DNA from 2 places in the Streptomyces sp. Sge12 genome. Region 1 is predicted to be linked to the other one. Evidence: predicted binding sites of a transcription regulator. Region 1 holds the regulator's gene; the other holds the start of a gene.
What was found. Region 1 encodes HspR, which represses chaperone genes until heat shock. Its sites were predicted from a motif close to TTGAGNNNNNNNNNCTCAA; they were not measured.
Positions count from the first base shown of each region.

Region 1 (3,409 bases):
TTCAGGCACTGCGGGGGGTGGCGGTGGTGATATCGGGTTCGAAGAGCTGGTGGTCGCGCTGATCGAGATTGACGAAGACCATTCCGTAGCGCACCTCGCAGCGGACGGGCTGCGGCGCGCCCCGCGGGCGGCGCAGGCACCGGTAGGCACGTACGTCCTCGTCCTCCTCGCGCACGACGACGATCGGTTGGCCGAACAGGGTGACCATCAGCGAGTCGCCAGGGTGGGGGATGGCCGTGGCGAGATCGATGAACTGCCAGCCCGAGCGGTACGCGGAGGCCATCTCGCGGCGGAAGCCGCGGTCGTCGGGGGTCACGCGGACACCGTCACAGGGGTCTCGGTCCAGCCCGTATCGTCCTTACCCCCGCCACTCAGCCGGCCGCTGGTCCAGCCGGTGTCCGCGTACTTACCCACGGGCGCCGTGGTCCAGCCGGTGTCGAACTCCGTGCTCGTCAGGCTCGTGCCCTGACCGTCCCTAGCGCTCCCCGCGTCACTTTCGACGGCGCTGACTGCCCCAAAAACCGCAACGGCGGAGAAAACTATGGCAAGCACCGAGCGAAGCATTCTCTTGTACATGGTCGGCTTCGTCCTCACTTGATGGAATCCTCTCCCCCGCGTGACAGACGATGGCTCATTCAGGCACGTCAATGCCACAGGGACGATGCATCATGTTCTTGCATGTTCAGGACCCTGGGGGGTGGAGATTTGACGCGAATCGAGACAAAAGCGACACATCCGCACCCCGTCACGTCCATGTGCGCCGAGGGGACGCGGCTCTACGCGACCGCGCTGAGCACCGGCCGGATCGCCCGGGGCGAGATCAAGAACGCCCCCTGCCTGCTTGAATTCGCTCTTCTGCAACCCGACCCGGATGACGCGAACCAACTGCGTCCGGTTCCCCCGTCCGTCGCATTGGCTCAACGGCTTCATCCGATTGAACGTGAGATCCAGGACCGCCGACGCAGCGCTGTAGATCTCACCGACACTTTCGAGCCTTTCCTTGCCATCAGCGCACAGAGCCCGGCCAACACCCATGCCATCACGGTGCTGGAGGGTTTCGAACAGATCAACGCCGCCCTGAACCTCGCGACGGCCGAATGCCACACCGAGGTGCTGACGGTCCAGCCGGGCGGAGCGCGGCCCTCCCTGGCCCTCACCCAGGCCCTGGAACGCGACCAGCCGCTGATCGACCGCGGGGTCAGCATACGGACCCTGTACCAGCACACCGCACGGCACAGCCAGGGCACGCTCGCCTACGTGGAGCGGATCTCGACGGGCAAGGTGGAGATCCGCACCCTGGAGGAGCTGATCGAGCGCCTCATCATCTTCGACCGCACGGTCGCCTTCATCCCGGTGAGCGACGACCGCCGGGTCGCCCTGGAACTGCGCCACCCGGGCCTGGTCGACTACCTCATCAAGGTGTTCGAGCAGCTCTGGCACCGCGCCGTGCCCCTCCAGGAGGAAGTGACGTACCGCAGCACCCCCGGCGGGATCTCCGGCGTGCAGCGGACCATCGCGCAGCTCCTGATCGAGGGTCACGTCGACGAGGCCATCGCGCGCCGCCTCGGTATGAACGTCCGCACCTGCCGGGCGCACATCGCCAAGCTCGCCACCACCCTCGGCAGCGGCAGCCGCGCCCAGCTCGGCTATCTCATCGCCCGTTCCGGCATCCTGGGCCGCCCCTCCGGGCCCGAACAGGACTGCGAGGGGCATCCGGACCACGAGGACCACGAAGCGGACCGGGAAGGGCTCTGACAGCCCTCAGGCCCCGCCCCCGGGAAGGGGAACGGGGCCTGAAGCATGCGGGCCTCGGTGAGGGACCTGCTCAGTCCATCGGGCGCTTGGGGCTGGGCCGCCAGACGACCAGGGCACTGCCCGGCTGCGGGGGCTGGTACGGAACCAGGTCCCGGCGGTACGAGGCGTGCACCTGGGCCTCGCGGGCCTGCAGCGTGGCCGCCGCGCCGTCCACGGCCGCGGCGAGCTCGGCGACGCGCTGCTGGAGCGCGGCGACCTGGTTCTCCAGTTCGATGATCCGCTTGATGCCCGCCAGATTGATGCCCTCGTCCTGCGACAGCGCCTGCACCGTGCGGAGCAGTTCGATGTCACGGGCCGAGTAGCGCCGGCCGCGGCCGGCCGTCCGGTCCGGGGAGACCAGGCCCAGGCGGTCGTACTGACGGAGGGTCTGCGGATGCAGGCCCGAGAGCTGGGCGGCCACCGAGATCACGTAGACCGGGGTCTCGTCGGTGAGCTGGTAGCCCCCGCCCAGGCGGGAGGACTGTCGTCGGCGGCCGTCCATGGTCATGCTCCCTTCGCGGACTCGAACAGCGCGGTGCGCGGGTCCTGCGACTCCGTCGCCTCGCGGTACATCTCCAGGGCCTCGCGGGCCTTGTCGGACAGTTCGGTCGGGACCGCGACCTCCACCGTGACCAGCAGGTCGCCGCGGGTGCCGTCCTTGCGGACCGCGCCCTTGCCGCGGGCCCGCATGGTGCGCCCGTTGGGGGTGCCCGGCGGCAGCTTCAGCGTGACCGAGGGTCCGTTCAGGGTCGGGACCTTGATGTCGGCGCCCAGGGCCGCCTCGGCGAAGGTCACCGGGACGGTCACCGTCAGGTTGTCGTCCTTGCGGCCGAACACCGGGTGGGAATCGACGTGCACGACCACGTAGAGGTCACCGCCGGGACCGCCGCGCTCGCCCGGCGCACCCTTGCCGCGCAGCCGGATCCGCTGGCCGTCGGAGACGCCCGCCGGGATCCTGACCTGCATGGTGCGGGAGCTGCGGGCGCGCCCGCTGCCCTTGCAGACGTCGCAGGGGGTCTCCGCGATCAGACCGCGGCCCTTGCAGTCCGCGCAGGGGTCGGTCAGCGAGAAGCCGCCGCCGCTGCCGCGCGAGACCTGGCCGGTGCCGACGCAGGTCGGGCACACCCTGGGGGTGCCGTTCTTGTCACCGGTGCCCGAACAGGCCTTGCAGGGAGCCTGGGAGGACATCCGGAGCGGGACCGTGGCCCCGTCCACCGCCTCCGTGAAGGAGAGGGTGACCTCCGACTCGATGTCCTGGCCGCGGCGCGGCTGGGTACGGGTTCCCGTACCGGGGCCGGCGCCGCGGTTGAAGAGGCCGCCGAAGACGTCGCCCAGGCCGCCGCCGAAGCCGCCGGCCTGGCCGGCGCCCTGCTGCTGGCCCCCGAAGAGGTCACCCAGGTCGAAGTTGAACGAGCCGCCGCCGCCCGGCCCGGGGCGGAAGCCGCCGTTGCCGAACAGGGCGCGCGCCTCGTCGTACTCCTTGCGCTTCTTGGCGTCGCCGAGGATGTCGTTCGCCTCGGAGATCTCCTTGAAGCGCTCCTCGGCCGAGGCGTCGCCCTTGTTGGCGTCCGGGTGGTACTCACGGGCGAGCTTCCGGTACGCCTTCTTGATCTCG
Region 1 covers NZ_CP020555.1:3,859,574-3,862,982, forward strand. The annotation lists gene B6R96_RS17100 ((2Fe-2S)-binding protein) at 2-283, opposite strand; gene B6R96_RS17105 (hypothetical protein) at 313-594, opposite strand; gene B6R96_RS17110 (hypothetical protein) at 679-1,755, shown strand; gene B6R96_RS17115 (heat shock protein transcriptional repressor HspR) at 1,826-2,296, opposite strand; gene dnaJ (molecular chaperone DnaJ) at 2,299-3,409, opposite strand, start outside.

Region 2 (3,409 bases), 1.1 Mb from region 1:
CGAGCGCGGCGAGTTGTATGTCGTCGTCAACTGGCTGGCCAGGTTTGGTCGTATGCCCGAGGCCATGGAGAACCTCGTCCTTGGAGTGATGCCGATTCGAATGCCCAGCTCAGTCCAGCCCTGAGGTCGTGCGGCGTGCCTCCTTCGTAATTTCGCGCGCTATTGGTCGAGGAACTGGAACTGTTCGATGAGCGTTCCGCTCGCGCCTTGGCGCCAGTAGGGCACGGCGGTGGGCGAGGCCAGGTCTATGGCCTCGGGATAGACGGCGGCGAACAGCTTCGACGTGCTGTAGGCACGAAAGGCCGTCGATTCGTCATCGTCCGGAATGAGGACGCGAGCGCGCGTGTCCCAGGTATGCCAGACATGCCGGCGATCCTCGGGGGGTTGGCGGTATCCCAGATATGTCAACAGAAGATGAAGGCGGTCAGTGCCGCGTCGGCTCAGTGTCCGTAGATGACGGCGCTGGGAGCGGACGATGGCGGGGATCTCGCTGAGGTCGGCCGCGGGCTGATTGACGTCAGGTGGGCCGATCCGGATGCGGTGCCGGAGGCATACGTAGCGGTGGAGCGGGAGGAGCCGGGTCACCGTTCCGCTGGGATGTTTGGAGTCGCAGCGGTGGCAGCCGTCTTGTGGCTCGTGGCGGAACATGGCCCGGTTCGGCTGTGGATCGCGCAGTTCCGGAAGAGCTCCTGCGAGGGCGTGAATGCTCCGGCCGATGAGGGCTGCGAGCCGCTCGGGGACGATGCCCGGCGCATCCCGCCGGACTGCTCGCGCCGGGTGACCTGGACCCAGAGTTGATATCCAGGCCGTGGACGGTGGTCAGTCGCCGCGACCTCACGCTGGGCAGGGAGAACAGGGTCGGGCAGGCGACGCACGAGCATCAGGCTGCCCGCCTTCGCCGGGAGGCGGGTTTGGCCGGCGCCGTGAGCTTCTCTGACCGCTCGGCGCCGAGGTGTGGTTGTGCAGCCGAAGCATGGATTCCAGGGTCCCGGCCAGGGCCACATGTCGTGGTCCCGATCGGTGGCATGGGCGGGGCTGCGGGGATACCGACGAAGCGTCCGGCGATCTGACGGCCGCGGGTGCCGGCGACCTGGGACTCGATGTCGATGCCCGCGTAGGGAGTACCGGACATCTGAGGCGTTCGCCCCGGGCGAACGGCGTGGGGGGAACATTGGGCGGCGCACATGCATTGAGTCGGCATAGCTCAACTTCACTGCCGGAGGGAAGATCATGGCTTCGACGTCCGTCACACTCACTCTGCCCGTGCTGCCGCTCGACGACGAGGTCGTGCTGCCCGGAATGGTCGTTCCGCTGGACCTCTCCGACGCCGAGGTACGCGCCGCCGTGGAGGCCGCGCAGGCCGCCGCCGGGACGAACGGCAGCGGCAAGCCCCGGGTGCTGCTCGTGCCGCGCATCGACGGGACGTACGCCGCGACCGGTGTGCTCGGAACCGTCGAGCAGGTCGGCCGGCTCTCCGGCGGCGACCCCGGCGCCCTCATCCGCGGCCTCGGCCGGGTCCGTATCGGGGCCGGGACCACCGGGCCCGGCGCGGCCCTGTGGGTCGAGGGCGAGACCGTCGACGAGGCGGTGCCCGATCCGCTGCCCGGAGCGGTCGCCGAGCTCGTCAAGGAGTACAAGGCGCTCGCCACCAGCTGGCTCAAGAAGCGCGGGGCCTGGCAGGTCGTGGACCGGGTCCAGCAGATCGAGGGCGTGTCCGCACTCGCCGACAACTCCGGGTACTCGCCCTTCCTGACGGTCGAGCAGAAGGTCGAACTGCTGGAGACCGCCGACCCGGTCGCCCGCCTCAAGCTCGCCGTCAAGGCCCTCAGCGACCACCTCGCCGAACAGGACGTGGCCGAGTCCATCGCCAAGGACGTCCAGGACGGCGTCGACAAGCAGCAGCGCGAGTTCCTGCTCCGGCGTCAGCTGGAAGCCGTACGCAAGGAACTGCGCGAGCTGAACGGCGAGAAGGACGGCGAGGAGTCCGACGACTACCGCGCCCGCGTCGAGGCCGCCGACCTCCCCGAGAACGTACGGGAGGCCGCGCTCAAGGAGGTCGACAAGCTGGAGCGGTCCAGCGACCAGAGCCCCGAAGGGTCCTGGATCCGGACCTGGCTGGACACCGTGCTGGAACTGCCCTGGAACGAGCGCACCGAGGACGAGTACGACATCCGCGGCGCCCGGGCGGTGCTCGACGCCGAGCACGCGGGCCTCAGCGACGTGAAGGACCGCATCACCGAGTACCTCGCCGTCCGCAAGCGGCGCAGCGAGCGCGGCATGGGCGTCATCGGCGGCCGGCGCGGCGGCGCCGTGCTCGCGCTCGTCGGGCCGCCCGGCGTGGGCAAGACCTCGCTGGGCGAGTCCGTGGCGCACGCCATGGGCCGCAAGTTCGTGCGCGTCGCCCTCGGCGGCGTCCGGGACGAGGCCGAGGTCCGCGGCCACCGCCGCACCTACGTCGGCGCCCTGCCCGGCCGGATCGTCCGGGCCATCAAGGAAGCCGGGTCGATGAACCCGGTGGTGCTCCTCGACGAGATCGACAAGGTGGGCTCCGACTTCCGCGGCGACCCCGCGGCCGCCCTGCTGGAGGTCCTGGACCCGGCGCAGAACCACACCTTCCGCGACCACTACCTGGAGGTGGAGCTCGACCTCAGCGACGTCGTCTTCCTGGCCACCGCCAACGTCCTGGAGGCCATCCCCGAGGCCCTGGCCGACCGGATGGAGCTCGTCCGGCTGGACGGGTACACCGAGGACGAGAAGGTCGTCATCGCCCGCGACCACCTGCTGCCGCGCCAGCTGGAGCGCGCCGGGCTCGGCTCCGACGAAGTGGTCCTGGAGGAGGACGCGCTGCGCAGGCTGGCCGGCGAGTACACCCGCGAGGCGGGCGTACGCACCCTGGAGCGGTCCATCGCCCGCCTGCTGCGCAAGGTCGCCTCGCAGCACGAGCTGGGGGAGCGGGAACTGCCCCTGAGCATCGGCGCGGACGACCTGAGGGCTCTGATCGGGCGCCCGCACCACGTACCGGAGTCCGCCCAGGACCCGGCCGAGCGGCGCACCGCCGTCCCCGGCGTGGCCACCGGCCTCGCGGTGACCGGCGCCGGCGGCGACGTGCTGTTCGTGGAGGCCTCCCTGGCCGACCCGGAGACGGGCGCGGCCGGCCTGACCCTCACCGGCCAGCTCGGCGACGTCATGAAGGAGTCGGCGCAGATCGCGCTGAGCTTCCTGCGCTCGCACGGCGCCGAACTGGAGCTCCCGGTCGCCGACCTGAAGGACCGGGGCGTGCACATCCACTTCCCGGCGGGCGCCGTGCCCAAGGACGGCCCGAGCGCGGGCATCACCATGACCACCGCACTCGCCTCGCTGCTCTCCGGGCGGCAGGTGCGTACGGACGTGGCCATGACCGGTGAGGTCT
Region 2 covers NZ_CP020555.1:2,800,761-2,804,169, reverse strand. The annotation lists gene B6R96_RS12075 (SUKH-3 domain-containing protein) at 1-124, shown strand, start outside; gene B6R96_RS37245 (hypothetical protein) at 160-648, opposite strand; gene lon (endopeptidase La) at 1,231-3,409, shown strand, end outside.
Region 2: lon (endopeptidase La) is a predicted target of HspR. The motif match lies at 1,190-1,208, and genes of this name have one in related genera.